3 regions of the Pseudarthrobacter sp. Y6 genome follow, and region 1 is predicted to be linked to each of the others. Evidence: riboswitches for the same ligand, from Rfam matches in the RefSeq annotation. Region 1 holds a riboswitch; each other region holds the start of a gene.
The links. A riboswitch is a leader RNA that binds a small molecule or an ion and turns the genes downstream of it on or off. The one in region 1 is predicted to bind S-adenosylmethionine.

Region 1 (9,422 bases):
CTTGCGGCCAACACCGGCACGCCCGGGCAGGCGGGCTATGGCCTGATGGCCTGGCTGGTCCTCCACCGTGGCTGGTTCCAGTGGCTGGGCATGGACGCCCCCGAGTAGGTTTCCCAACCTTCCAATCGCGATATAGCTTGACGGGTCCGGCGGTCCGTTATACCTTGGGGTATCAGTCACGATATATCGCGGTTTTGGAGGATTCATGACAGAGGACAGCTGGACCGTCACAGGTCCGCAAACCATCGATGTTGACCACGTCAGGTCGCTGAAGCTGGGCATGGTCCGCGGCAGGTTCGACGTTGTGACCCACTCCGACACCGTTGCCCGTGTGGAGATCAACGAGGTCCATGGCGATCCCGTGTCCGTGACACTAACGGACGGCAGGCTCGAGGTCCGCCATCAGCTGCACGGCCCCCAGGGCTGGTTCAAGAACCTGATGGGAACGGTCAACCACAACAGCAACAACTCAGCGGTTATCAGCATTGCCTTGCCGGCCGGCGTGGAGGTGGAGGCCGGCACGGTCAGCGGCGATGGCCTCGTCTCCGGAATCAGCGGGCACACCCGGCTCAATACCGTCTCGGGTTCTGTGATGGCAGACGGAACGTCCGGAGAACTTCACGTCAATACCGTCAGCGGAGAGGTCATCGCGCGAAACCACGACGGCGTCCTGACCGCCAAGAGCGTCTCCGGCGAGGTCACCGCATCCGGCCGGTTCAGCAACATCCGGGCTCACACGGTCAGCGGCGACATGAGTTTTGACCTGCTCGGCTTTACCCACGACTTCGGTGCCAATTCAGTCTCAGGCGACCTCACCATCAGGCTGCCCCACGACGTCGGGGTGGACATCGTGGCGAAGTCTGCCAGCGGCGTGGTGGTGATTGATGACCAGCAGTACTCCCAACCCGGCGGCAAGGTGGAAACCATTGCCGGACCGGACGGCAAGCTGATGCTGGTCCGGACCAACTCGGTGTCCGGCAAGACGTCCATCTTCCATGGCCAGCCGGCCCGCAATGACGACGCAAGAAGCCCGGAAGCGGGGCACTGATGCCCCCGGTGTTCGCCCATGGTGCGCTCCGGTTGTACCTGCTCGCGCTGCTGGAGTCGGGGCCAAAACACGGCTATGAGCTGATCAAAGCCCTCAGCGAACGTTTCGGCGGCACCTACTCCCCCAGCTCGGGTACCATCTATCCGCGGCTGGGGAAGCTGGAGGAAGAGGGGCTCGTCGCCACTGAATCAGAAGGCCGCCGCACCAACTATCGCATCACCGCGGCGGGGCTTGCCGAACTCAACAAGCGCCGGGAGGAACTCGCCGGCGTCGAGAACGACATTTCCGCTTCCGTCCGGCGCCTGGCGGACAACCTGCGGGCGGATATCCGCGCCAACATGCGCGGGTTGCGGGCAGACCTGGCGGCCACAGCGGAGGCGGCCCGTTCCACGGCGCGCGCCGCCGATTTCAGGAAAGCCGGCCGCCAGTCTTCAGAAGGCATCCGGGAACTGAAGGAAGCGGAGATGCTGCTGCAGGCGTTCCGGGACGATCTGCGCGTGGAACTGCGGCTGCAGGCCACCCGGCAGCCGCTCAGCGCCGTCACGCTGGAAACCGTCAGGACCGTGCTGGACCAGGCGCGGATCTCCATCCGCAACTCACTGCCCGGCTGAGCCGCCGAACCGAGCCGACGGACTGCGCCGCCGGTCGGTGTTGCCCCCGGTCACAGCCCGTTTCGGTTTCGCGGCGTGTCCCATGGTGTGGGAGACTTGAGGGCAGCTCTTTTGAGTACCAACATTTAAGGAGGCCAGCTATGAGCAAGCGTGCACGTAAACGTCGTGACCGTAAGCGTGGCGGCGCGAACCACGGGAAGCGCCCCAACGCCTAAGCTAAAGCTTGGAAAACGGTTTAAGCGAAGGACCCCGGAAGCCACACGGCTTCCGGGGTCCTTCGTCTTTGCGCTGCTTTTTGCGCCTGCAGTACTCCCGACGGGCATCGCCGCAGTCAGGCGTCCACGCGGTCACGTGTCCCTGCAGACGGGTACCGCCTGCGTCAGGCGTCTACCGGGCGGATGGAGTGGATCCGGTCCAGAATGGCGTTCTTCAGGTTTTCCGGAGCGGCCTCGGTGCACGAGCGCTTCACCATGGTGCGGATGACGCACTCGAGGTCGTACTGCTCGGTGCACTCAGGGCACTCATCAAGGTGATGCTTGATTTCCCTGATGTCCTCGCGGGTCAACGCCCCGTCGAGGTATTCGTAGATGCGTTGCATCCGGGCGTCATCGCAGTCGCCCAATCCCTGGCAGTCGCTCATTTCCTGTTCTCCTGTTTTGTGGTCGCGGCCGTGTCCTGTGATTCGACGGCGCCTTTGAATCCTCGTTCGGCGGCATAGTCCGCCAGCATGTCCCGCAACATTTTCCGGCCACGGTGGAGCCGGGACATCACCGTCCCGATGGGAGTGTTCATGATGTCCGAGATTTCCTTGTACGCGAAGCCCTCGACGTCGGCGAAGTACACGGCCAGCCGGAACTCCTCGGGGATGGCCTGGAGCGCCCGCTTGACGTCCGAGTCCGGCAGGTGGTCCAGCGCCTCAGCCTCGGCCGAGCGCAGGCCGCGGGACGTGTGCGACTCCGCCCTGGCAAGCTGCCAGTCCTCGATGGTGTCCGAGTTCGACTGCAGCGGTTCGCGCTGCCGCTTGCGGTAGAGGTTGATGTACGTGTTGGTCAGGATGCGGTACAGCCAGGCCTTGAGGTTGGTACCGGGCTTGTACTGGTGGAACGCTGAGAACGCCTTGGTGTAGGCCTCCTGGACCAGATCTTCCGCATCGGCGGGGTTCCTGGCCATCCGCATGGCGGCCGAGTAGAGCTGATCCACGTACTGCATGGCATCGCGCTCAAAACGGACCCGCCGTTCTTCCGCTGATTCGGTGGCCACATCCACGGGTTGCTCAGCGGGCGCAGGGACGTCCGCTTCAGGCTGCGCGTCGCTGCCTGCCGGCACATCGCTGCTGGCATTGGCTTCGCTGCTTGTTTTGGCGTCGCGTTCGGATGCCTCATACATGGCCTCTACGGCCGGATCCAGGGTGCTCATTGCGTTCAAGTCTACTGTGACGGCCTTGGCGCGCGGCGTTCCGTACTCCGGAGGATCGGATTCCAGAGTCTGCAGTGCTACGGGTCCGGCGGGCTCCGTCCCGTCCTTCAATATCCTCAAGGGCAACTCCACTCTGTGTCAGGCCATGATGTTCCAGGCAAATACGTGACAGGCAATCCGTGGTGATTAAATTCGTCCGGTGTTCAGCGGACCCGCAATCCATAACCGCTGGCGGCAGGCAAATATTCCTCAAAAGTGCAAGACTAGAACGGACTCCGCCGCATTCGGTGCGGTTCGTCCAGCCAGGAGGAAATCCATGTCCTTTGTCCGTACTCTCGCCCGCCCCATGCTGGCTTCCAGTTTCGTAGTCGCCGGACTGGACAAGCTGAAGAACGCCGATGACACCGCCACCCAGCTCTCGCCGCTCCTGCAGAAGGCAGCCGCGTCTCTGCCGTTCCAGGCCGACGAAAAAATGCTGGCACGGGTGATGGGCGGAACGCAGGTGGGTGCCGGCGTACTGTTCGGCTTGGGCAAGTTCAGCCGCCTCTCGGCAACACTTCTGACCGTCATCTCGCTACTGAACACGTTTGTGGAATGGCGCAGCGCGGACATCAGCACCAAGGAAGGCCGCGAGGCCCGCCGGAACCAGCTGCTCAAAAACATTTCCCTCAGCGGCGGCGCCCTGTTGGCCTCCGTGGACACCGCCGGCAAGCCTGGCCTGGCCTGGCGTGCCGAGCACCTCGCTGCGGACGCCCGGAAGACTGCCGCCGATGCCCGGAAGACCACCGGCCAAAAGCTCCACAAGGCGGACAAAGCCGTGCGCCGCGCCGTGGAACACGCAACGGGGGCGTAAGGACGGATGACCGGTTCCACCCCGCCAGCAGCCACCGACTCACACAGTTCCACCGACACTGTTCCGCACTGGCCGGCCCCCTTCGCCAGCAGGCCCATCAACGCCACCGTCACGGTGCCGGGCTCAAAGTCCCTGACCAACAGGTTCCTGGTCCTGGCCGCGCTGGCTGACGGGCCGTCCCGCCTCCGTGCTCCCCTGCATTCCCGGGACTCTGCATTGATGATCGATGCCCTCCGCCAGCTGGGAGCCACCATCACGGAGGTGCCCGGCGACGGTGCGTTCGGCCCGGACCTTGAAGTCACGCCCCTGAGCCAGGGGGCGTCGTCGTCACGGACGCACATTGATTGCGGCCTCGCCGGAACAGTGATGCGCTTCGTTCCGCCGCTTGCGGCGTTGCGCAACGGCGTGAGCGTGTTCGACGGCGACCCCCACGCCCGGAAGCGCCCCATGGGCACCATCATCGAGGCCCTGAAGGCCCTCGGGGTGGCCCTGACCGCGGACGACGGCGGAACCCCTTCGTCGCTGCCGTTCACCGTTGAAGGCACCGGGGAAGTCCGGGGCGGCCACCTGGTGATCGACGCCAGCGCGTCATCCCAGTTCGTCTCGGCCCTCCTGCTGGTCGGCGCCAGGTTTACCGACGGACTCCACCTGGAGCACATAGGCAAAGCGGTCCCGAGCCTGGACCACATCAACATGACCGTTGCCGTGCTCCGCGGCGTCGGTGTGTCCGTGGACGATTCCCTGCCGAACCACTGGGTGGTGGCACCGGGCCCCATCCGCGCTTTTGACCAGCGCATTGAGCAGGACCTCTCCAATGCCGGCCCGTTCCTGGCCGCCGCCCTGGCCTCCGGGGGCACCGTGCGGATCCCCGGCTGGCCCACCGGCACCACCCAGGTGGGAGACCTTTGGCGGAGCATCCTGGCGGACATGGGCGCGGACGTCAGCCTGGCTAACGGAGTCCTGACCGTCACCGGCGGGCCAGAGATCAAGGGTGCCGATTTTGACGAAACCAGCGAACTCGCGCCCACCGTGGCGGCCCTCTGCGCCCTGGCCAGCGGACCCTCGCGGCTGACCGGCATCGCGCACCTTCGCGGCCACGAGACGGACCGGCTGGCCGCACTCGTCACCGAAATCAACCGCCTCGGCGGCGACGCCGAAGAAACCAGCGACGGCCTGGTGATCCGCCCGGCACGGCTGCACGCCGGCGTCGTCCACAGTTACGCGGACCACCGGATGGCTACCGCCGGCGCCATCCTCGGCCTTGCAGTTCCGGGTATCGAGGTCCAGGACATCGCCACCACGGCTAAGACCATGCCGGAGTTCCCGCAGATGTGGGCGGACATGCTCGCACAGGGCGCGGCTGCCCCCGACGGCACGGAAGGTTCCAACGGTGGCACGCAGCACTGATTCCTGGGACGAGTCCGATGTCCGGATCCGGCCCAGCAAAAAGGGCTCGCGGCCTCGCACGAAGGACCGCCCCAGCCACGACGACGCCGTCACGGGCCGAATCATCACCGTGGACCGCGGCCGGTACACCGCCGTCGTCGGTGAGGACTCGGGCGACGAGCGGATCATCATCGCAGCGAGGGCCCGCGAACTGCGCCGCTCCCCCGTGGTGGCCGGCGACTTCGTCTCCCTTGTAGGCGATGTGTCCGGGGAGCCCGACACCCTGGCACGTCTGGTCCGGATCCAGGACCGCAGGACCCTGCTGCGCCGCAGCGCCGATGACACGGATCCGATCGAGCGTGCGGTGGTGGCCAACGCCGATCAGCTGGTGGTGGTGGTGGCCGCCGCAAACCCGGAACCACGCACTGGCTTCATCGACCGCGCCCTGGTGGCCGCTTACGACGCCGGCATTGAGCCGCTGCTGCTCGTCACCAAGGCGGATGTCAAGGATCCCGCGGAACTGTTGTCCAACTATGAGCACTTGGACTTCCCGGTGATCATCAGCCGCACGTCGGACTCCGAGGCCTCAGGTATCGATGCCCGCTCCGATGACGGCCTCTCGGCCCGCCTGGACAGTGCCGCAGTTTCGCAGCTCCGCGCGTACCTCGAGGGCAAGGTCTCGGTGATGCTGGGTCATTCCGGCGTGGGCAAGTCCACCATGGTCAATGCCCTCACCGGGGCCGAACGGGCTACCGGTGGCGTGAACGCGGTGACCGGCCGCGGCCGCCACACGTCGTCGTCGGCCCTTGCCCTGAAGCTGACCGGCGCTCCGGCCGGAAGCTGGATCATCGACACCCCTGGCATCCGCTCGTTCGGCCTGGCCCACGTGGACCCGGACCGGATCCTTCGGTCCTTCCCGGACCTGGAGCCGGGCACGGACGCCTGCGAGCGTGGCTGCAAGCACAACACCGCGGCCGTCAACTGCGGAGTGGATGCCTGGGTGTCCGCCGGCCAGGCGGGTCCCACCGGCCCGGCCCGGCTCGCGTCGCTGCGGCGGCTGCTGGGCACGGATCCCCGCCTGGTTGGCCAGGAAACCAAGGAACTGGGCAGCATCGGTTAGCGGCGGAACGCCGACGTCCCCAACCCCGCGGCTCTGAGACGGTAGTTTGGAACCATGATCCAACCCGCTTCGAGCTACAACGATGACCTGCGCCTTGCCCATGTGCTGGCCGATTCCGTGGATGACCAGACCATGAGCCGCTTCAAGGCACTGGACCTCCACATCGAGACCAAGCCGGACCTGACACCGGTCACGGACGCGGACAAGGCCGCGGAAGAAGCCATCCGCGGACAGCTCTCCCGCTCGCGTCCCCGGGACGCCGTGCTGGGCGAGGAATTCGGCAGCTCCGGCCACGGCTCCCGCCGCTGGATCATTGATCCCATCGACGGCACCAAAAACTTTGTCCGCGGCGTCCCGGTTTGGGCCACCCTGATCGCCCTCGTGGACGAAGGCGAACCCGTGGTGGGAGTGGTCAGTGCGCCCGCACTGGGCAAACGCTGGTGGGCCGCCAAGGATTCCGGTGCGTACATGGGCAAGTCCCTCGCCGCCGCAACGCGGCTCCGGGTCTCGGACGTCTCCAAACTCTCGGACGCCTCCCTGTCCTATTCCAGCCTGGGCGGCTGGAAGGAGCGCGGCAACCTGGATGAGTTCCTGGGCCTGACCGAGGACGTGTGGCGCACGCGCGCCTACGGTGATTTCTGGTCCTACTGCATGGTGGCCGAAGGTTCCGTGGACATCGCCTGCGAGCCGGAACTGAACCTGTACGACATGGCCGCCCTGGTGCCCATCGTGGTGGAAGCCGGCGGCCGCTTCACTTCTCTGGAGGGCGAGGACGGGCCATTCGGCGGCAACGCCCTGGCCACGAATTCCATCCTGCACTCAGAGGTCCTCAAGCGGCTGAACCCGGATCTGGACGATCTCCTTTAGGCACTTATACCGAATTATCGACGGCGGGCACCTCCTCAAGGGGGTGCCCGCCGTCGTATATTCGAGTTTTTGGTCATTACTCAAATGCACGTAACAAAGTCCTTAACATTCGGCCGGGCTTCTTCCTGCCGCGGCCCATGTTCTACGCTCTTAACAGGTCACGAGTGCCAGCGCTAAACCCCGGTTTGCTGGCCGGCAACCCTCCATTCGCGGTGGGGTGCCCCGGGTGACGACCAGGCCGGTCCGGAACGGACACGGCAAGCGCGGATTCCCGGTACGGGGAGTCCTTTTAGAGTGAGGTCTCCGTGACAACTGCCACCGTCTCCCCCAAAACCGCCGCCGACGCCGCTGCGTTGTTCAACGATGCCGCCGCCCCCGCCGGGCGCCCTCTCTCCGCCGTCACCGGCGCGGAAATCCAGGCTCCGCTGATCCAGGGCGGCCATGTCCGCTACGCAAACCTGGACTACGGCGCATCCGCTCCCGCCCTCTCCGTGGTGTCCGCCTATCTCAACGAGATCCTGCCGTTCTACGCCAGCGTCCACCGCGGCGCCGGCTTTGCGTCGCAGATCAGCACCTCCGTCTACGAAAACGCCCGTAACATCGTGCGCGACTTTGTGGGCGGACGCCCGGACGACTCCGTCATCTTCACCCGGAACACCACGGACTCGCTGAACCTGCTGGCGGGTTGCCTGCCGGCGACGGACGGGCAGCCGAATGGCGATGTCCTCTACCTGGACATCGAGCACCACGCCAACCTCCTGCCCTGGCAGGGCGTACCGCACCGGAGCGTCGTGGCTGCCGACACGATTTCGGGGACCATCGAGGTCCTCCGCGCCGAACTTGAGCAGGGCAACGTCAGCCTCCTCGCGGTCACGGGCGCCTCCAACGTCACCGGCGAGATCCTCCCGGTCAAGGCCCTGGCCGCCCTCGCCCACGAGTACGGCGCACGGATCGTGGTGGACGCCGCGCAGCTCGCGCCGCACCGGCGCATCAATATCAGCACCGACGACGTCGACTACCTCGCCTTCTCCGGCCACAAGCTTTACGCGCCGTTCGGCTCCGGGGTCCTGGTGGGCCGCACAGACTGGCTCGACGCCGGCACTCCCCACCTGGCCGGCGGCGGCGCCGTCCGCGAGGCAAAGCTCGACGGCGTCAGCTGGGCCACCGGTCCGGCCCGGCACGAAGGCGGCTCCCCCAACGTCCTGGGCGCGGCCACCCTGGCCCGCGCCACCCAGGTCATCGCGTCCTTGGACCACGACCGCTGGCACGCCCATGAGGCGGCCATCAGGTCATTCCTGGTGGACGGGCTCGGGAAGATCGACGGCGTCACTGTGCACCAGATCTTCTCGGACACGGACGCTGAAACCGGCACCATCGGCGTGGTGAACTTCTCCGTTGCAGGGTACGACGCCGGACTCGTGGCCGCCTACCTGTCGGCCGAGCACGGCGTTGGCCTCCGGGACGGCCGCTTCTGCGCGCACCCGCTGCTCAAGCGCCTCGGCCTTCCCTCCGGTTCGCTGCGGGCCAGCTTCGGCGTGGGTTCCCGGCTGGAGGATGCCCAGCGGCTCCTTGCCGGCCTTGAGCAACTCCGCCGGACCGGCCTGGGCTGGGACTACGTGGTGGACGAGGGCCGTTGGGTTCCGGCCAACGACACCCGCACGTACCCGCACTGGGCGCCCAACACGCCGGGCACTGCCGGCGCGGCTCCGTGCCTTGACGACTGACTGACGCTTTCCTGACCTGGCAGCTGCGGCCCATGCGGTAAATTCAAAGGATACTCATGGGCACAGTTAAGGATACTCATGGGCACAGTTAAGGGAGGCCGCATGGCACGGGGTGGCCCCAGGCTTGAGGACGGACGCCGTCTGGAACTCGGACAGAGTTTCCAGGACGGCGGCGAACATTACCAGCGTGTACGCCCTGGCTACCCTGACGATTCAGCGGACTGGCTGATCCCGGCAGGGGCCACGGACGCCGTAGACGTGGGCGCCGGGACAGGCAAGTTCACCACCCTGCTGCTTGAACACGGCTTGGCGGTTTCTGCCGTGGACCCGTCGCCGGACATGCTTGAACAGCTGCGGGCCCACTACCCGGCGGTGGCCGCGACCCAGGGGACCGCAG
Region 2 (9,422 bases), 1.4 Mb from region 1:
CATCACTATGTGTGTGGGCGGGGCGCAAGAGGACGTGGACTTCCACGTCGGAGTCCTGGGCCTGCGGTTCATCAAACGAACGGTTCTGTTCGACGGCGCCATCCCCGTCTACCATCTCTACTACTCCAATGCGAACGGTGACCCCAGTTCCGTGCTGACCACTTTTCCGTTCGCGCAGACGGGAGTGACCGGCAGGCGTGGCACGAATCAGGCCAGGGAAGTGCAGCTTTCGGTTCCCGTGGGGTCGCTGGACTACTGGGAGAAGCGCCTGAGGGCGCATGAGATCGAGTCCGCCAACATCGAAATCTTCGGCGCGCGACGAGTGATCTTCCGGCATCCGAGCGGGATCGACTACGCCATGCTCGAGTCACCGAATGACCCCCGGATCGGGTATACCGGCGGCGGCGTGTCGGCAGAGTACGCCATCCACGGCATCCACGGAGTTGGAATCGTCGCCTATTCACCTGAGGCGATGGTCGAGTTCTCCACCGACTCGTTCTTGATGCAAGCGAACCTGCGGGAAGACGGCGACCGATGCGCATTCCAGGTTGGGGACGAGAATGCCTTCGGGAACAACGTGGAAATCGTTGGCAACCGGTCCGAGGATCAAGGCACCTGGACATACGCGGCAGGGACGATCCACCACTTCGCATGGAACATGGGCGACCTGGTCAACCAGGCACACGTCAAGTTCGACATCGAGGCGCGCGGTTACACAGATATCTCGGAGCTCAAGGACCGGAAGTACTTCAAGTCCTTCTACGTGCGCACACCAAGCGGCGCTCTCTTCGAGCTGGCAGTGACCCATCCGGAGGGTGGCTGGGCGTGCGACGAGCTGCCTGACGAGCTCGGCGCTCGATTCCAACTTCCTCCCCAGTTCGAGGGAAATCGCGCCGAAATCTTGAGCCAGCTCGAGACGATCGATATCTAGTCGTGGCAACTGTCATCGTGATCGGCACCGGCGGAACCATCGCTTCAGCGGAGCCAACGGAAGGAGTCGTTGTCAAGAAGCACGGAGCTGCCCACCTCCTCACGCTGATCCCGACCGTGCCGGACGTGACGGTGGAGGCACACGACTTCAGCACGAGCTACCCCCTGGGGTGGGACATCGACTGGTCCTTGCTCTGTGAACTCTCGCTGTCCGTTCAGCAACATCTCGCTCGAACCGATGTTGTGGGAGTGGTGATCACGCACGGGACCGATGCTCTGGAAGAAGTGGCGCAGTTCCTCTCCCTGACTCTCGAATCACCCAAGCCGGTCGTCGTCACCGGATCCATGGTGAATCAATCACGAGTCGGTTTCGATGGGGCAAGCAATCTGTGGAACGCGGTCAGGCTTGCGGCCACCAGTGACACCCGAATCGGCGTCTGTGTCGCTCTCAACGGGGTTGTTCTCGATGCCGCGGATGCGACGAAAGCACACACGCGAGCACTGGACGCTTTCACATCGCCCAACAGGCGTGTATTGGGACGGGTTGACCAGGATCGCATCGCGATTCCTGTGTCGGCGAAGGAAGGTCGCCACTACCGTGTCGCCTCGACCAACTCTCCGGCGGTGCCCTTGCTCTGGAGCTACGTTGCGGCCCCCCACTCCGCAATCCGCGAGGTGTCGGTCGATTCTGACGCCGTCGTGATCGCCGGCACAGGTCTGGGCCATGTGCCTTCCGCGTGGATGCCGGCGATCCGTGACATGGTGGCGGGCGGAAAGCCGGTACTCATTGCTTCGCGATGCGGCAGCGGATCGACCGGTCTGGGCAATGCGGGAGCTGGTGGTGGGGGCTATGCGGGAGCTGGTGGTGACCTCGATCTGCAGGAAGCTGGCGTGCTCTGGGCAGGCGACCGCCGCCCGCTACATGCCCGCATAGAACTCATGTGCGCGTTATCGGCGGGCCTATCGCTGGCCGATCTAGGAGAGGTCTTTTCATGAACGAAGACAACGAACGACCAGCTGAAGGCTCTCGACGGGAGCTCCCGATCGAAGGTGAACACGCGATATCGAACCTTGCGACCTACCATATGCTGACGAGCCTGGTCGTGCCTCGGCCGATAGCTTGGATATCCACTACTTCATCCCAAGGAGTGGACAACTTGGCTCCGCACTCCTTCTTCACCGTCGCATGCCGAAACCCGCCGATCGTTCAGTTCACGTCCGTCGGATATAACGACACGATCAAGAACATCGTCGACACCAACGAGTTCGTGATCAATTCGTCGCCAGCAAGCCTGTTTGAGAAGATCAACTCGACAGGCACCGACTATCCACGGTTCATGAGCGAGTTCGACGAAGTCGGCTTAGGCCGCGAAGCATCCAAGACGGTCCGCGTGCCGCGAGTTGCCGAATCTCCAAGCGCGATCGAATGCCGATTGAACCGGATTGTGAAACTCGGCGACTCATGGGTCGTCATGGGCGATGTGCTTCATATCTCGGTCCGAGAAGATGTGCTCGAAATCAAGGGCGAACGAGTACACCCACTGATTGAGAGGCTGGCGCCGTTGGCTCGGCTAGGGAGAAACGAATGGGGTGAAACCACCTCCGTTCGGTCTATCGAACGAATACCTTTTGAGCGGCCCACCGCCCCGGCGCACGGCAAGATGGGGGCGTTTTAGAAAGCGGCAAAAATACCGTAGAGCTCCCCTTCCGTTGTGTTTCTATTTTCTTTTCCAAAATCAATGTTCTTTTCCAAAATCAATGAGGATTCCAATGACAACTTCTCCCTCGACCCTGCCATCACGATGGCCGGTGTGGCTTTGCTGGCTGGCCATGGTGCTCGATGGCTTTGACCTGGTGGTGCTTGGCACCGTCGTCCCCACTCTGATCAAGACTGGCGAGCTCGGCTTTGACGCGGTAAGCGCTACTCTCGTCGTCACGATTACCATCGTGGGCGTGGGTGTGGGAGCGCTCTTCATCTCGCCCCTATCGGACCGCTTCGGGCGCCGAAAACTGCTGGTTGCCTGTGTGCTCTGGTTCTCGATTTTCACCCTCGTGGTCGTGTGGGCTCCGAACGTGGAAGTGTTCGGTGTATTGCGGTTTCTAGGCGGGATCGGGCTCGGGGCGTGCTTGCCATCGGCCCTTGCCTACATGAACGACTATGCGCCTCCAGGGTCTGCCGGTAAGTCAACCACCCGCACGATGACCGGGTACCACACCGGGGCGGTGGCGACCGCCTTCCTTGCTTTGATGGTCGTTCCCGATTGGCGCATCATGTTCGTGGTGGGAGGCATTTCGGGCTTGGCCCTCGTGCCGTTCCTGTGGTTCAAACTGCCGGAAATGTTGCCGACAGTGCGCACTGCCGGGGCAAAGGAGCGAACCGGGTTCCGGGATCTGGCGAAGAAGCCCTACCCTCGGATCGCCATGGCGATCGCTGCCGCGTCATTCATGGGGCTGCTGCTGGTATTTGGCTTGAATACCGGGCTTCCGCTGCTCATGTCTTCCTCTGGTTATCCGATCACCACAGGGATTACCCTGCTCCTGGTCTTGAATCTTGGCGCCGTCGCCGGCCTCATGATCTCTGGCGTCCTGGCAGACAGGCACGGAATCAGACGCATCGTGTTGCCGTGTTTCGGTATTGCGGCGGTGTGCCTCGGCGTCTTAAGCATCAAGTTTGAAAACGCAGTCCTGCTCAACGGCCTTGTCTTCGTCACCGGAGTATTTGTCTTTAGTTCCCAAGTACTCATTTACGCCTGGGTGACCCAGCTTTTCCCGGTCCACCTACGCGCAACAGCGCTCGGATTCGCTGCCGGTGTCGGCCGCATCGGCGCTATCGTAGGACCTGCCGTGATAGGAGGGCTGGTCGTAGCCGGTATCGCCCACCCGTGGGCGTTCTACGTATTCGCAGCAGCCGGCGCTCTCGCCGTGATAGCCCTACTGGCCATCCCACGCACCGATGTTTCCGCCCGCACGAAAGTCGACGCGGCTCCCTAGAACCGCAGTGTCGGGTGACCCCATCGCCCTACCGGGGCCATCCAAACCTCTCATAGTCCCCGAGCAGATCAGCGGCCGCCCACTCTCGTGTTCTCCCACAAGCCGTTCTGGCAGCCCACCGTCGAGGAGTCCTCGCACCACACTGAACATTCCGCCCATCTACCTCGACCGACTGCTCACGGTGTTCAACGAGATCGCCCGTGAAATTCTTTGGCAGCCGCATAATCCCGATTTGACGACGGACCACGGCGTCCAGTTCACCTCATGGGCCTTCACCAACAAGATCCGCTCGGCCGGTCTAATGCCCTCGTTCGGAACGATCGGCTACGGCTACGGCTACGATAGCGCGATGATGGAGTGCTTCTGGTCCAGCAAGCAGATCGAGCTGTTGAACCGGAAGCGCTGAAAGACCCGGACCGTGGACTTCCTGCCGCCGGGATCGGTTCCGGGAGCCTAGCCCGCATGCAGTTGGGTGGTGGCGGACTCAAACACCCTCCAACGCCCAACGCCCCCGACACATCACGAGACACCAAGGAGCACATATGACGCAAGCCCTGCCCCGTCCTGCCCGACTCGCCCTGAAGTATGGACCGGAAGACCCCCAGATGGTGGAGCTGATTTCGCCAAGTCATTCCCTTCGTCGGCGCGGCCTCATCGTCCTGATTCACGGCGGGTACTGGCGCTCCAAGTTTGATCGGTCTTCGATGCAGCCGCTGGCGGTGGACCTGGTCGCGAGGGGATGGGCTGTGGCGAATGTGGAATACCGCAGGGTCGGCAACGGCGGCGGCTGGCCGACGACCCTGAACGATGTACGGGCCGCCCTGGGTTGCCTGTTGGCAGATAAGGCTGAAAAGGGCTGGGACGGGCCGGTCATCGCCATCGGGCACTCCGCTGGCGGGCACCTCGCCCTGCTCTCTGTCGACCAACTCGATGCAGTTGTCGCCCTGGCGCCGGTGACAGACCTGGTACGCATCGAACGCGAAGGCCTGGGAGAAGACGCCGCCCTTGAATTCATGGGTGCGACCGCGGCTGATTGCCCAACAGAATACCAACGCGCATCTCCGATCAGCGTTCTGCCCTCTGGGTGCCCCGTCCTGGTTGTGCACGGGCAGGATGACGAGCGTGTTCCCCTGGCCCACTCTCAGGACTTCACAGCGGCGGCTCAGGCTGTGGGGGATGAAATCAGCCTTGACACGCCGGCCGGTCTGGGACACTTTGACGTCATCGATCCGACTGCAGCGCATTGGCCTGCAGTTGTGAAATGGCTGGAGAATCTCTGCCCGTCAAGCCTGGACAAGGACGGCGTCTCCGATACAACCGAGGGCACCAGGATGTGACGCAGTCTCGAGGGGTTTGGAGGCGTAACTGACACCAAAAATTCCGCCGCAACGTCGGCATGGTTGAAGTAGCGGTGAGGCCTGCGTGAATCAAAAGTCACGCTTTCCCCTGTTAACAGAACGTATATCGCTCCGCCGATTTCCGCGGTGATTGAACCTGCGAGGACGACTGTGCACTCGGTCGAGGGGTGGGACCAGGCGTCGTCGGACGTAGACTCGCCCGGGAGAAGGCTGCCCTTGAGTACCTCGAGGTCGGTCGGGCCGGGTGTCAGCGGCTCATAGGGCGATGTACCCGCCGACGGCTGCCAGGCCAGGACGCATTTCCGGCTTGGAGTGATGAACCGCCTGAGGCGTCGACTCGGCAAAAAGCGTAGCCAGATCCGCTCCAAAGACCGCAGCCAACTTGCGGATGGTGGCGAGGCTGGGATCCGTACTCCCGCGTTCGATCTGGCTTAGCATGCCGACCGAAAGCCCCGTCGCTGCGGCCAGATCCCGCAGAATTCGACGAAGACCCCCTCCATTTCTCCTTCACACGGACCCTCCGGGCACCACGGCGATCCCTCGCCGCGCGCCCGGCTTTTGCCCCCTCACAAACTGGCTGAAGCCTTCACCATTTTCTGCCAGGAAATCCTCCACGAGCTCCTGCACGAGCTCCTGCCCCAACGCCGACAACGCGCCGTCCCCCGCGCCGTCAAACGCAAAATGTCCAACTGGCCACTCAAGAAAAGTCACAAAACCACAAAGTAAAGGGCATTGGGCCTAGTCCAGGAACGTGTTCCGAAGCTGGACGCCGAGCTGGCCGATCTCGGTCAGGAAGCCGTCGTGGCCGATCGGAGCCTCAATAACGTGCACGTCCACGTCACCCGGGAGCGCGTCAGCCAGCTCACGGGACTGCGACGGGAAGTACAGCCGGTCACTGTCCACGGCGGCCACGAAGAACCTGGCAGTGGCACGGCCCAAGGCCTCGTTCAGCGAACCTCGACCGCGGCAGACGTCGTGGCTCATCAGGGCGTCGGTGATGGCGATGTAGCTGTTGGCATCAAAGCGCCGCACCAGCTTTTTGCCCTGGTGGTCCAGGTAGCTTTCCACCTGGTAGCGGCCCCGCTCCCCCAGCGCTGCCGCCTGAAACGGCGATTCCGGGTGCTGGGCCGACCGTCCGAAGCGCCCATCGAATTCCTCGGCGGAGCGGTAGGTGATGTGCGCAATGCGCCGTGCCAGGGCCAGGCCGTCCTCCGGCAGCGGACCGCCGTAGTAGTCGCCTTCGTTGAAATTGGTGTCCTGGCGGATGGCGAGCGTCTGCGCCTGGGCGAACGCAATCTGTTCGGCCGTGCTGGCGGCACCGATCGAGATGACGGCGCACCGCTGGACCCGTTCCGGGTAGGTGACCGCCCACTCCAGGGCCCGCGCGCCGCCCATGGAGCCGCCCAACACGGCGTACCAGCTCGGGATACCCAGCTGGTCAGCCAGCCTGGCCTCGGCCGCCGTTGTGTCCCGCAGCGTTACCAAAGGGAAACGTGACCCCCATGGCTTGCCGTCCGGGGCAACCGAGGACGGCCCGGTGGAGCCATAGCAGCCGCCGACAATGTTGATGGAAACCACAAAGAACCGGTCAGTGTCCACCGGCGCACCGGGTCCGGCCAGTTGTTCCCACCACCCGGGCTCGTCACTGTCGCCCCGCGTCACGTGCGTGCTGCCGGTCAGGGCGTGCTCAATCAGGACGGCGTTGGAGCCGTCCGCGTTGAGGGTTCCCCACGTTTCATAGCCGAGGGTGATATCCGGGAGGTACCCGCCGGCTTCGAGCTGGAGTCCACCAATGCTGGCGTAACGGACCACACCGTTCCCGGGGGCCGCAGTTCGGGAAATCGTAATCGTCATGGAAGGACCTTTTCTACGCGCTTGCCCACCGTCAATTGACCGGCAGGCCAGGTCCTCACCCGGGGCACCCCGCCGCGAAAGAGGGTTGCCGGCCAGCAAGCCGGGGCTGTCACTGGCACTCATGACCTGCTTCGAGTGTACGAACAGCCCCGGTCTATTACTAAGCATGTGACTGGTTGTGACTTTGCGGGAGCCCTACTGCTGCTGGCCTGCCGCTCCCTTGGCCGCCCGGAAGCCGGCCTCAAGGTCGGCGAGGATGTCATCGATGTGTTCGATGCCCACGGACAGGCGGACGAGTCCCGGGACCCCGGTGATGGCCTGCTGCTCCGGCGAAAGCTGGCTGTGCGTAGTTGATGCCGGGTGGATCACCAGTGAACGGACGTCCCCGATGTTGGCCACATGGGAGTGCAGCTCCAGGGCATCCACGAAGCGCTTCCCGGCCTCTGCGCCACCGGCCAGGTTGAAACCGACCGCCGCACCCGTGCCCTTGGGGCCGTATTTGCGGCCGCGCTCGTACCAAGGGCTGGAGGCCGCGTAGGCGACGGATTCGACGTCGTCCCTTGCCTCAAGCCACTCTGCGACGTCGACGGCGTTGGCCACGTGCCTCGGGACACACCCTCGATGTCCAGCACGTCCTCGCGGGAGCTGGAGACCACTTCGGCGAAGAAGAGCTTGGTATTGGGCTGGACGGCATCGCGCCAATGGTCCAGGTTGTCCGGGTCTGCCACAAACGTGACGGAGATGCCGAACTTCTTGAGGGTGTGCGCCAGGAGGTTATACGTCCCGCCGTACAGGCTGGGGCTGGCCACGACGTGGTCACCGGCCTCGGCAATGTTCAGGATGGCAAACATTTCAGCGGCCTGTCCCGAGCTCGGCAGCAGTGCCGTGAGTCCGCCCTCCAGACTGGCAATCCTCTGTTCCACGGCATCCTGCGTTGGGTTGCCGATGCGGGTGTAGGTCGGGGCGAGCTCCGCGAGGGCAAACCGGTTGGCGGCGCTGCTCGGTTGCGTTCAGTGTAAGAAGCCTTCCCTGACGGGAACAGAATTGTGACGAACGTGGTCAGCCGGCCGCTTTGAGTCCCGTTCCCGGCGGAATGTCCACTCGTGACGCAACAGGAATCCGGTAAGGCTACCCTTAGCTGAGAGCCGGATCACAAAGTGCCAAGATGATGGCATGCGCATGGATCACGTCTCTTACGCCTGTGAACAAGATGGCCTCGTTGCCACCACCGAACGTATTTCGTCCGCCCTCGGCGTTGAAGCCGTGAAGGGTGGAGTGCACCCCCGGTTTGGAACCCGGAACATGATCATTCCCCTCGCCGGCCACAAATACCTGGAAGTCGTGGAGGTCCTGAACCACCCAGCCTCGGACAAGGCTCCCTTCGGGCAGGCTGTCCGGGCGCGGTCCGAAGCCGGCGGCGGCTGGATGGGCTGGTGCGTCGAAGTGGACGACCTCGCTCCGTTTGAAGACCGCCTGGGCCGTGCTGCCGTCAACGGCAACCGCAAGTTCCCGGATGGCCGCGAGCTGGTCTGGAAGCAGATCGGCATCCTGGGCCTGATCGCGGACCCGCAGGTCCCGTACATGCTCAAGTGGGAGGGCGACCCCGCCCTGCACCCGTCCAACGCCTATGAGAGCAACGTCAAGATGAGCTGCCTGACCATAGCCGGTTCCGCCGAACGCGTGACGGAATGGCTGGGCGAACCCGTCGAGAAGCCCCTGGAGGATGTGGCCGTTGACTGGGTGGCTCCGCATGGAACCCCGGGCATCCTGTCCGTGACCTTCGAAACCGCTACCGGAGCAGTCACCATCTGATTGCACGTTCAATAGCTTCGGCCGCCATCAGCGGGTGCCAATGATGCCACCCACCGATGGCGGCCGAATCCTTTTAACCGGACCTGAGTAAGTACACCTGTGCCGCACGGGAACCACGACTGTCCTACCCCAGGCCCACAGCCCGGCCGAAGAGGCTGAAGCCGACGAAGGCGACGATGTCCAGCAGCGCATGCGCGATGACCAGCGGCATAACCCGCTTGGTCTTCGTGTAGAGCCAGGCGAACACCACACCCATCACTGCGTTGCCGATGAACGGCCCGAACCCCTGGTACAGGTGGTAGCTGCCGCGGAGCATCGAGCTGGTGAAGATGGCCAGGGGCATGCTCCAGCCGAACTTGCCGAAGCGGTCCAGGAGATAGCCCACCACGATGACCTCCTCCACCACGGCGTGCCGCAGCGCGGACAGGATCAGGACCGGAACGGTCCACCAGTAGGAATCGAGTGCACTGGGGATGA
Region 3 (9,422 bases), 1.8 Mb from region 1:
TGCCCGCGGGCGAGTTAGGCGAGCTGGTGGTCCGGGGGCACAACCTCTTCACGGGCTATCTCAACCGACCCGAAGCCACCGCCGAGGCTGTGGTGGACGGCTGGTTCCGGACCGGCGACCTGGGCACCAAGGACGGGGACGGCTACCTCCGGATCCTGGACCGGAAGAAGGAGATGATCATCCGGAACGGCTACAACGTCTACCCGCGCGAGGTGGAGGAAGTCCTCAGCCGGCACGAGGCCGTGCTGAGCGTTGCCGTCTATGGCGTCCCGGACGTAACGCACGGGCAGGAGGTGGCGGCCGCCGTCGTCCTCAATCCGGGCAGCAGCGCAACCATAGATCAGCTGAAGGACTTCGCCGCGGCGGAACTGGCCGCTTACAAGTACCCACGGATCATTACCCTGGTCACCGAATTCCCCACCGGTCCCAGTGGCAAGGTCCTCAAGAGGGAACTCACCGCCCGGTACAGTGCTGCCGATACTTCAACAGGGTGATCACGTGGGGATGATCCTGAACAAGAAGCGTGTCCGGACCATCACCCACAGGAGCCCGAGGATCACGACGTAGGCGGCGGTGTTAACGAGCATGTCGCCCTGCCGCAGCGCCGGGATGTTACCGACGACGGCGATGAGCACCACATGGAGGATGAAGACGTACAGCGTGGCCCGGCCCAGCGGAATCAGGAACCAACCCACGGCACGCTCGGCAGGCTTCCAGTACGCCGTGAGGAACGCGTAGGCCGCCACCACCAGGACCAGGACGTTGAGCAGGCGGCCCGGGGCCAGGTACGTGCGCGCAAAGAAGGCGTCGTAGATGGACCGGTAAGCAGTGTCGGGGATGATGGCCAGGCGGACGTCGAAACCGTTCGCCAAGTGGGGGTTGCACCAGGACAGGAAGGCGAACGCCAGCGCCAACACGGTGCACGCGGCCACCACCCAGGTGCGGGCTGAGAGCCAGGCGACGAGCCGGTGGCGGTGAAAGCCCGCCACCAGGCCGATGACAAAAAGGACCTGCCACACCAGCAGCGGGAAGGAGTCCTCGAACTGGGACGGTAACAGCCGGAACCGTGTGGCCGCGCCCACGGAATAGATGCCCAGCGTCGCCGCGAGCACCCACAGGGCCTTGCCGCGGTTGAGCGCCGCAAGGATCAGGGGGCTGACAAGCAGCAGCACCACATAGAGGCCCATGACGTTGAACTGCCACGGGCCGAACTGCAGAAGCAGGATGGCGGGAAGGATCTGGGCGGGCACCGGGAACTGCAGGAGCAATTCCATTCCGGCGTACAGGTCATACGTCCGGCCCACCGCGTTGTGCCCGGAACCTCCGGTCCCTTGGTCGATGTAGGTCGTCAGGGCGTCAGTTTGCAAGAGGGGCAGCAGGGACAGCAGGAAAACACCAACGAGCACCACCAGCGCCGTAACGTAAAGCTTGCCCGCCCGCCGGGACGTCAGGTCCACCACTTTGCCGAAGTCTTCCTTGACCCGGGGGCCGTAAACCATACCCACCACCAGGCCCGAGAACAGGACGAACAGCTCCGCGCCGGAGACGAATCCCACCGCTTCCTGCGTGAGCAACTGGAACAGTGACGTCATGCCCAAGTGGTTGACAACCACAAACACGATGGCCAGCCCCCGCAGGAGATCCACCCGGGAATCACGCTTGGAGGGATCGCCATATCCCCAGCGGGCGACAGCCCTGACGCGGCGCGGTAGCTGCCACAAGGCAACCAGGAGAATGACCAGGGCCGCGGCCACGCTCCAGGCGGCGGCACCGGCCAGGGAGTTGGCCCGGGTGGCCTGTTGGCCCGCACTGACGGCCGTCACCGGACCCGTGGTCAGGGCGGAATCTGCCAGCGCTTTGCTGGCGGCTTCAGCAATCCCTGCGTTGCCGGTCAGCCTCCAGTCGATGCTGGCCACACCGGTGTCCCGCGTGCTCGTCCGCTCATCCCAGACGACGGCGGTAACGCGGTCAAAACGTCCGGAAGTACTTGTGTCAAGCACCTGGTCCCACCAGGAGGTCTTGATGTCCCGCTCCGGAACACCACCGGCGGCCGGACTGTAGAAGGCCGAGGTCTGGAGGAGCTACGGCTTGTTCTGTCGGTCGACGTATGCTTCGTAGAAGTCCTCGTTACCGGACTGGGTCAGCATCGCGGAGAGCTCGCCGTCAGCGGGCAGGGTGTTGACCGCGGAATTGCCGCCGGTGTCGTCGTGATAGGCGGTCAGCCCCACCCATTCCGCGGCGTCGTCGCCCGGGTAGTAGGGCGCATAGGCGGCATCAGATCCGTTCCAGCTGCCGTCACCGTTGGTGTCCAGCGCAGCAAAGCCTTCAGATCCCGGGGCCGGCGCGTTGGGGTGGCGGTCGAACGGGTAGTCCCGCCCCAGGTAGGGCTGCCACACCATGACGGTGCCGGCGTCGTCGGCAGCTTTGAACTCTGCGGCCACGTTCCGGAACGCCGACTTGTAGGCGGCTGGCTGCTGTCCCCATCCCAGCCAGCTTGAGTTCATGTCCGGAGCGAACCTGATCAGGAGCGTGCCCTGGAAACGGGCCGCCAAATCCTGGACTTTACCTGCGAAGGCTTCGGCGGCGGCGGAATCCACCTGGTCCAACGCCACGGCGGGGCGCACAGTGAGCATCGCGTGGGACCCCAGGCCGCCGGCCTGGCCCAGGAATTCCCGGATGTCCTGTTCCTCGCCGGACCGGACCGGGAGGGAGATATCGTGGCCCAGCAGCGCGGGCGAAGCCCCCAACCGTTCGGCGAAGCCCTGCGCCGAGTCCTCTCCCCACTCCAGGACAGCGCCCAGAAGGGGCTTGCCTTCCCCGGGGGCAGGCGCAGCGGCGCGGGCGGTACCCGCAGGCATCACGGTGAGCACCAGGAGCAGTGCCGCCAGGAGCCCGGCCGGCAGGAGCGCGGCCGGCAGTGGGTGAAGACGCGTTGTGGCCGCCGGTCTGGTCACGCGCCGGGATGCGGTGGCTGTTGGCATGCTGGTGAAAACCCCCAAGGACGGCTGCTTCAGTAATGGTGACCGGTGCCCCAGCCAAACTCTATCGGTCCCGGCCTTTGGTTCAGATCGCCCTGTTGGTTCAGATCACCCTGATCCGGATCAACCTCCGGGAGCAAGCACCACCAGCGGCACCACGCGTTCCGCACACGAAACCCGGACCAGTTCCGGCGGCCCCTGCGCGGCCCGGTTGTTGACCCCGGTGTCGTCACACCAGTCCACGCCGGAGGGATATGCGGTGACAGCGGCTGTCCCGGCCGCCATGGCCGCCGGGACGGTGAACACAACATTGAAGGCGCCGTCGTCGGACATGGGCGCCAGTTCCTCGAGCACCGCAGTCCCGGCCGCGTCCTTGACCGTCACCTGGATCCGGGCGTCCGCGCCGTAGCGGGCGTCGCAGGTGGTGTCCGGTGCGCTGACGGTGACCTGCTCACCGGGTTTCGCCGTGGCCGGTGAGACGGAGAACTCCGGCGGCATGCACGGCGGTGGCGCGAAGATGTTCCGGCAGCTTGTCGCTCCCGCCAGCACCGGCACGGCGCACAGCGTCACGGCCAAAGCACGCGCCGCCCAGGCGCCCGTCAGTGATTTGCCCCGGCTGTTCCCCATGACCCGATTGTCCCGCCGTTCGCTGGTGTTGCGGAAGCACGGTGGGGTCACGGAAAGTTGCGTTGATTACGGAAGATGACGACGGCGGCCGTGCGGCCGGGCGGGGCGGGTGCTACGTTTTTGGGGAGTAATGAGAACCGGCGCCAAGCCCTGACTGGCCGGTCGGCAACCCTCCCTTTCGCGGCGGGGTGCCTCAGGTGAATACTCGGCATATCGACCCATTCGAGCTGCAAGCGTGAGAAAAGGAGATCCGTCGTGTCTGACGCACCTGCCCCTGAAGAAAAACTGTCCTACCGGCTCATCACGGGACCTGATGACCGGGCCTTTTGCGAACGGATTTCTGCCGCCCTGGCTGAGGGCTACGTGTTGCACGGCAGCCCCTCGGCGACGTTCAATGGCACCGGCGTGATTGTGGCGCAGGCACTGATACTCCCGGCTGCGATCGCCAGCGCGGATGCCGCCGTCGCCACCGCCGTGGAAGACCTCGACTTCGACGGCGAGGGCCACGCGTGAGCTACGCCGGAGACCTCACCCCGCAGCAGGCTTGGGCCAAACTCGAACAGGGCGCCATCCTGGTGGACGTCCGCACCGAAGGCGAATGGGCCCACATCGGCATCCCCGACACCAAGGCCACGGACAACGATCCCCTGTTCATCCCGTGGACGTTCCCCGGCGGCATCCCCAACCCGGCTTTCATCACCGACCTGACACAGCAGGCACCGGAGGACGACGATGCGGAGCTGGTATTCCTCTGCCGCTCGGGCCAGCGCTCCATCGCCGCCGCCATCGCTGCGACGCAGGCCGGCTTCACCTGCTACAACGTCCTGGAGGGTTTCGAAGGCGAGCCGGACCGCTACGGCGAGCGCACCGTCAACGGCTGGAAGAACCGCGGCCTCCCCACCAACCTGGGAATCGCCAAGTGACCTTCAACGAAGACGCCGCCGGCTGGAGCGCCGAGACGCAGGCGGTCCGCGGCGGGCTGGACCGCACCAACTTCCAGGAGACCACTGAGCCGGTCTTCCTGAACTCGGGCTTCGTCTACGAGTCCGCTGCCGCCGCCGAGCGTGCCTTCACCGGCGAGGACGAACGCTTCGTCTACTCCCGGTACGGCAACCCGTCCGTGGCCACTTTCCAGGAACGACTCCGCCTGCTCGAAGGCACCGAAGCGTGCTTTGCGACGGCGTCGGGCATGTCAGCTGTGTTCACCGCCCTGGGTGCCTTGCTGGCGGCCGGGGACCGGGTGGTTGCTGCGCGTTCTCTGTTCGGGTCCTGCTTTGTGATTCTGAACGAGATCCTGCCGCGCTGGGGCGTGGAAACCGTGTTTGTTGACGGCCCGGACCTCGAGCAGTGGCGCGCCGCCCTGTCGGAGCCCACCACCGCAGTGTTCTTCGAATCGCCGTCCAATCCGATGCAGGAAATCGTGGACATCGCCGCGGTCAGCGAGCTGGCGCACGCCGCCGGGGCCACTGTCGTCGTCGACAATGTCTTTGCCACTCCCCTGCTGCAGCGCTGCGGCCAGCTGGGCGCGGACGTGATTGTGTACTCCGGCACAAAACACATCGACGGGCAGGGACGCGTCCTGGGCGGCGCCATCCTGGGCACCAAGGAGTTCATCGACGGCCCGGTCAAGCAGCTCATGCGGCACACCGGCCCGGCCCTCTCCGCTTTCAACGCCTGGGTGCTTACCAAGGGCCTGGAGACCATGGCCCTGCGCGTGAACCACTCCTCCGCGTCCGCGCTGCGGCTGGCCGAATGGCTCGAACAGCGGCCGGCTGTCAGCTGGGTCAAGTATCCGCTCCTCAAGTCGCACCCGCAGTACGAGCTCGCCGCCAAGCAGATGAAGGCCGGCGGCACCGTCCTCACGTTGGAACTTGCGACGACGGCCAACCGCTCCGGCAAGGACGCCGCTTTTGCGCTGCTGGACGCCTTGCGGATCATCGACATCTCCAACAACCTGGGCGACACGAAGTCACTCATCACCCATCCGGCCACCACCACGCACCGCGCCATGGGACCCGAGGGCCGCGCCGCCATCGGGCTCAGCGACGGCGTGGTGCGGCTGTCCGTGGGCCTGGAGGACGTGGACGACCTCATCGGTGACCTGGAGCAGGCCCTCAAGCACATCTAGTTCTGATTGGCGCGAACGGGTGTCGCGAACCGGTGTCGCGACTGGTGTCGCGAACTGGCAGATAATGCCCTGTTCCAGGCGTTTTGAGGGGCTTATCTGCACGTTCGCGCTGGGAGGACCGTATGAATTCACCCCCGGACTGGGGCCGGCTGCTGTCCAACATCCCGCTGCCGGAGCAGAACCTCGCGGGTATCGCGGCCGGCGTGGTCCTTCAGCGCCTGATGCCGCTCCGGCTCGGCGGGCCGCACTTTTTGGTACGGACCATCGGCGCGGCGTCGCTGGCGGCGGGTGGCGCAACAGTCACGGGGGCGTGGTTAGCTGCCCGGAACACACGATTGGCCCGGCCCGATGCGTTGGTGACCGCCGGGCCCTATGCGCTCTCGCGGAACCCAATGTACGTGGGCTGGGCCCTGGCGCACCTGGGAGTGGGGCTGCTGCGCGATGATGCCTGGATGGTTGCGGCCCTCCCGGTGGCTTCCGGCGCAGTGCACCGCGGGGTGCTTCGAGAAGAAGAGGTCCTGGCGGCGTGGTTCCCGGCGGAGTTCAGCCAGTACTGCTTGTCCGTGCCCCGGTACGTGCCTCGCCTTCGCCTTGGATGGCGATCCGGACGGCCACTTCATCCCCGGTGGATGCCACGGGCTCGGAAGAAATGGCTATAACCGTGGCCATGGTGATTGCTCGTATTTTCATTCCCCCCAGCGGAATGCTGATGCAGCTTCACACGATTTCTGGACTTAGTAAAGCGTTTGGATCGAAACCATGCTGCTGGGCTTAATCTTTCGAACATTTGGAAAGAATCCAGCACTAGTCGGGCCCGGTTCTCGGGATATCAGTCGGACAAAGACAGTCAGAGTTGATCCGAAACCAAGGTGCTGGAATGGCTTTGATGACACCTAATGGGCAGTGGACCGTCACGCTGTTCTCCGTCGGCCGTTTCACCGTCTGGTGTATCAGGACGGGCGTTGCGTCTGAAGTGGCGGATGGACATGAGACTTAGCCTGCCGCATTGATGTTTGAGGTGTCGGGTCCCGGCCGCGTAATGCGACGGACGGATCAGGACCACCGCTCCCAGCAGTTGTCTGCGGCTTGAAGAAATCTACGTCTGCTGGTCCGCTCCCCGAGCAGTGGGTAGCTGGCTGGACTTCCCCAGGGGCCGGAAGCTTCAATGCCTGGAGCGAAGGTGATTGCTAAGAGAAGCACTATTGCCGGCGCTGATGCGAACGTGAACAAGGAGAGGATCAGCCCGTTAGTGCGCCCTGGTGCCTGTCCGTTGCGGGTCCGGATCCGAAAGCCGCACAGATGGGTTCCGAGGGTGGTTCCGTGGGCAAAGAGCGACCAGTTGGCTGCCACTGTGGCCAGTACGGTCCCCGCGGCGAGCGGAAGCTGGTGTCCGGGAGCGAGAAAGAATACAGAGACGGCCGGGACCCACACGAGGAATGAGTCGACAAGAAACGCGAAGAGGAATGAGGGCCAGTTCACTGTCGGGGGGTCCGGGGCATCCACGCAGTGATTCTTCCACGCGACGGCCAATAATCCCTCTAACCAGCCATGGCCGGAGCGGCGAGACCATCGGAAGCCTCGCCGACGCCGAGCATGGCTCCCGCTATCCGTCCGCACTTGCAAAGTGCAGAGAAGTATGGCACGCCGCGTTGCCGGACGCATCCCCTGTCATGGACGGGACAGGCGATCGCCGGGTCAGGCGCCTGGCCGGCGCAGCTGCCGGGAGGCCGTCTCCCGGACCGCGGCGGTCAGCTGGTTGAGCACCGGGGAGTCGATTTTCCAGCGTTGCCAGTACAAGGACACGTCAACAGGGCTTCCGGGGGCCAACTCCACAAGGGCACCACTGCGGAGATCTGGCAGGCACTGTTGCTCCGGGAGCAGCCCCCATCCCAGTCCCAGCCGGATAGCCTGGGCGAATTCGGCCGACGACGGCACATAGTGCCGCGGCGCGGTCAGTTCCGCGCCGGTGATCGTGCGGAAGAACGCGTCCTGCAGGTCATCCTTGCGGTCAAAGTCCACCACCGGAGCTTGGGTCCCTGCAACAAGTTCCGGCCCGTCGGGCCACCAGCGCAGGACGTACGCGGGGCTTGCCACCCCACGGTACCGCAGGGAACCCAGCGGTTCCACGCTGCAGCCCTGGACCGGTTCCGGCGTTGCGGTTACCGCGGCCATCACCGATCCCGTCCGCAGGAGCTGGGTGGAATGCTGCTCATCCTCCCTGCGTAGTTCAAAGCAAGCGCCGAGGTCCGGCGGAAGACTTGCCAGTGCAGGCATGAACCAGGTGGAGAGTGAGTCCGCGTTCACCACCAGGGGGATGGGCGCCGTCGGCCGGTCCCGGCTCTCGCCGAGCTCCTGCTGGGCGTCCCACTCAAGCTGCCGGACCTGCCTGGCGAACCGCAGGATGGCTTCCCCGGCTGTTGTGGGCCGGACGGGGTTGGTGCGCTGCAACAGGATCTGGCCAGCCGCGTCCTCCATCGCCTTGAGACGCTGGGAAATGGCCGACGGCGTGACGTACAGGCTCCGCGCCGCCGCCTCCAGCGTCCCCTCGTCAACGACTGCAGCGAAGGTACGGAGCTGCTCAAACTGGAACATCTTCATTAGCTTTCCTTAATAGAGCTAAGAATATTTAGCTGGAGTAATCATAAGTCCGACTGTACGTTGGAGGATATGGATCTGACTGCATTTCTAGGCCCCAGTGCGCTGGGCTTCGGCACGGGCCTCGCCCTCATCGTGGCCATCGGCAGCCAAAACGCCTTTGTCCTCCGGCAGGGCATCCGCGGTGAGCATGTGGCCGCCGTCGTCCTGGTCTGCAGCCTCTCCGATGCGCTGCTCATCGCAGCGGGCATCGCCGGAGTGGGGGCGCTGCTCCAGGCGAGTCCCGTGATCGTGGACGTGGTCCGGTTTGCCGGAGCCGCCTTCCTGGTGGCCTACGGCGTCCTGGCGGCGCGCCGGGCGGTGTGTCCGGGGACATTGACGGCATCGGGGCGGCAGCCCGCCGTCGGCCTCGGCGCCGCCCTCAGCACAGTACTGGCCCTGACGTGGCTCAACCCGCACGTCTACCTGGACACCGTGCTGCTGCTCGGGTCGGTGGCCAACCAGCAGGCGCAGGATTTGCGATGGTGGTTCGGAGCCGGAGCCATCGCCGCCAGCATTGCCTGGTTCAGCGCGCTCGGTTTCGGGGCGAGGGTCCTCCGGCCCTCCTTTGCGCGACCCTCCTCATGGCGCATCCTGGACGGGCTCGTCGCTGCGGTCATGCTCACGCTGGGTATTCGCCTGGCGATCGGTGCGTGACGTCGTCGCTTCTCGGCGCGAACGGACATTTGGGGCCCTCACACAGCGAAAACCAGGGCCGTATCTGCCCGTTCGAGCACCGCCGTTGACCTGGGCGGCCGTGCGGCGTAGCTTCATGGTCACCACTGCGATGTTGCTGGGCCAACGCATCCGCCGCACCGGGAGCCAGCCATGAACGGAAACCAGCCATTGCAGGGCAACAAGCCGTATCAAAAGGCCGGAGCAGTCATCGTCGCGGCGGGCGCTTGCTGGGGACTCGGAATTTCCTTCGTGGGGAACGTGCACGCCACCCGTGACCCGGCCACCAGGCTGGCCATGCTGGAGCGCCACCGAGGCCTCTGGGTTGCCGGACAATTCCTGGCGGCCGCCGGGACCATGGCCGTTCCCGTCGGATTCGT

Region 2: linked by a shared signal. The riboswitch ahead of metX (homoserine O-acetyltransferase MetX) and the one ahead of ACQCSW_RS08100 (aminotransferase class V-fold PLP-dependent enzyme) in region 1 are both predicted to bind S-adenosylmethionine.
Region 3: linked by a shared signal. The riboswitch ahead of ACQCSW_RS19810 (DUF1737 domain-containing protein) and the one ahead of ACQCSW_RS08100 (aminotransferase class V-fold PLP-dependent enzyme) in region 1 are both predicted to bind S-adenosylmethionine.

The regions. Positions count from the first base shown of each region.
Region 1 covers NZ_CP189574.1:1,699,123-1,708,544, reverse strand. The annotation lists gene ACQCSW_RS08150 (GDSL-type esterase/lipase family protein) at 1-108, shown strand, start outside; gene ACQCSW_RS08145 (DUF4097 family beta strand repeat-containing protein) at 206-1,048, shown strand; gene ACQCSW_RS08140 (PadR family transcriptional regulator) at 1,048-1,659, shown strand; gene ACQCSW_RS08135 (50S ribosomal protein bL37) at 1,800-1,874, shown strand; gene rsrA (mycothiol system anti-sigma-R factor) at 2,039-2,299, opposite strand; gene ACQCSW_RS08125 (sigma-70 family RNA polymerase sigma factor) at 2,296-3,075, opposite strand; gene ACQCSW_RS08120 (DoxX family protein) at 3,392-3,928, shown strand; gene aroA (3-phosphoshikimate 1-carboxyvinyltransferase) at 3,935-5,335, shown strand; gene rsgA (ribosome small subunit-dependent GTPase A) at 5,319-6,434, shown strand; gene hisN (histidinol-phosphatase) at 6,489-7,301, shown strand; SAM riboswitch class IV at 7,458-7,571, shown strand; gene ACQCSW_RS08100 (aminotransferase class V-fold PLP-dependent enzyme) at 7,607-9,025, shown strand; gene ACQCSW_RS08095 (class I SAM-dependent methyltransferase) at 9,128-9,422, shown strand, end outside.
Region 2 covers NZ_CP189574.1:3,053,114-3,062,535, forward strand. The annotation lists gene ACQCSW_RS14690 (VOC family protein) at 1-931, shown strand, start outside; gene ACQCSW_RS14695 (asparaginase) at 934-1,926, shown strand; gene ACQCSW_RS14700 (flavin reductase family protein) at 1,923-2,606, shown strand; gene ACQCSW_RS14705 (MFS transporter) at 2,701-3,921, shown strand; partial or broken gene ACQCSW_RS14710 (IS3-like element ISAar24 family transposase) at 4,163-4,324, shown strand; gene ACQCSW_RS14715 (alpha/beta fold hydrolase) at 4,464-5,258, shown strand; partial or broken gene ACQCSW_RS14720 (cupin domain-containing protein) at 5,303-5,623, opposite strand; gene ACQCSW_RS14725 (helix-turn-helix domain-containing protein) at 5,535-5,717, opposite strand; gene ACQCSW_RS14730 (hypothetical protein) at 5,787-5,990, opposite strand; gene metX (homoserine O-acetyltransferase MetX) at 6,018-7,133, opposite strand; SAM riboswitch class IV at 7,146-7,260, opposite strand; partial or broken gene ACQCSW_RS14740 (PLP-dependent transferase) at 7,329-8,131, opposite strand; gene ACQCSW_RS14745 (VOC family protein) at 8,307-8,945, shown strand; gene ACQCSW_RS14750 (CPBP family intramembrane glutamic endopeptidase) at 9,070-9,422, opposite strand, start outside.
Region 3 covers NZ_CP189574.1:4,092,484-4,101,905, forward strand. The annotation lists gene ACQCSW_RS19790 (long-chain-fatty-acid--CoA ligase) at 1-494, shown strand, start outside; gene ACQCSW_RS19795 (OpgC family protein) at 495-2,000, opposite strand; gene ACQCSW_RS19800 (hypothetical protein) at 2,082-2,981, opposite strand; gene ACQCSW_RS19805 (hypothetical protein) at 3,102-3,605, opposite strand; SAM riboswitch class IV at 3,732-3,847, shown strand; gene ACQCSW_RS19810 (DUF1737 domain-containing protein) at 3,861-4,118, shown strand; gene ACQCSW_RS19815 (rhodanese-like domain-containing protein) at 4,115-4,528, shown strand; gene ACQCSW_RS19820 (O-succinylhomoserine sulfhydrylase) at 4,525-5,733, shown strand; gene ACQCSW_RS19825 (methyltransferase family protein) at 5,856-6,392, shown strand; gene ACQCSW_RS19830 (LysR family transcriptional regulator ArgP) at 7,429-8,331, opposite strand; gene ACQCSW_RS19835 (LysE/ArgO family amino acid transporter) at 8,401-9,024, shown strand; gene ACQCSW_RS19840 (hypothetical protein) at 9,196-9,422, shown strand, end outside.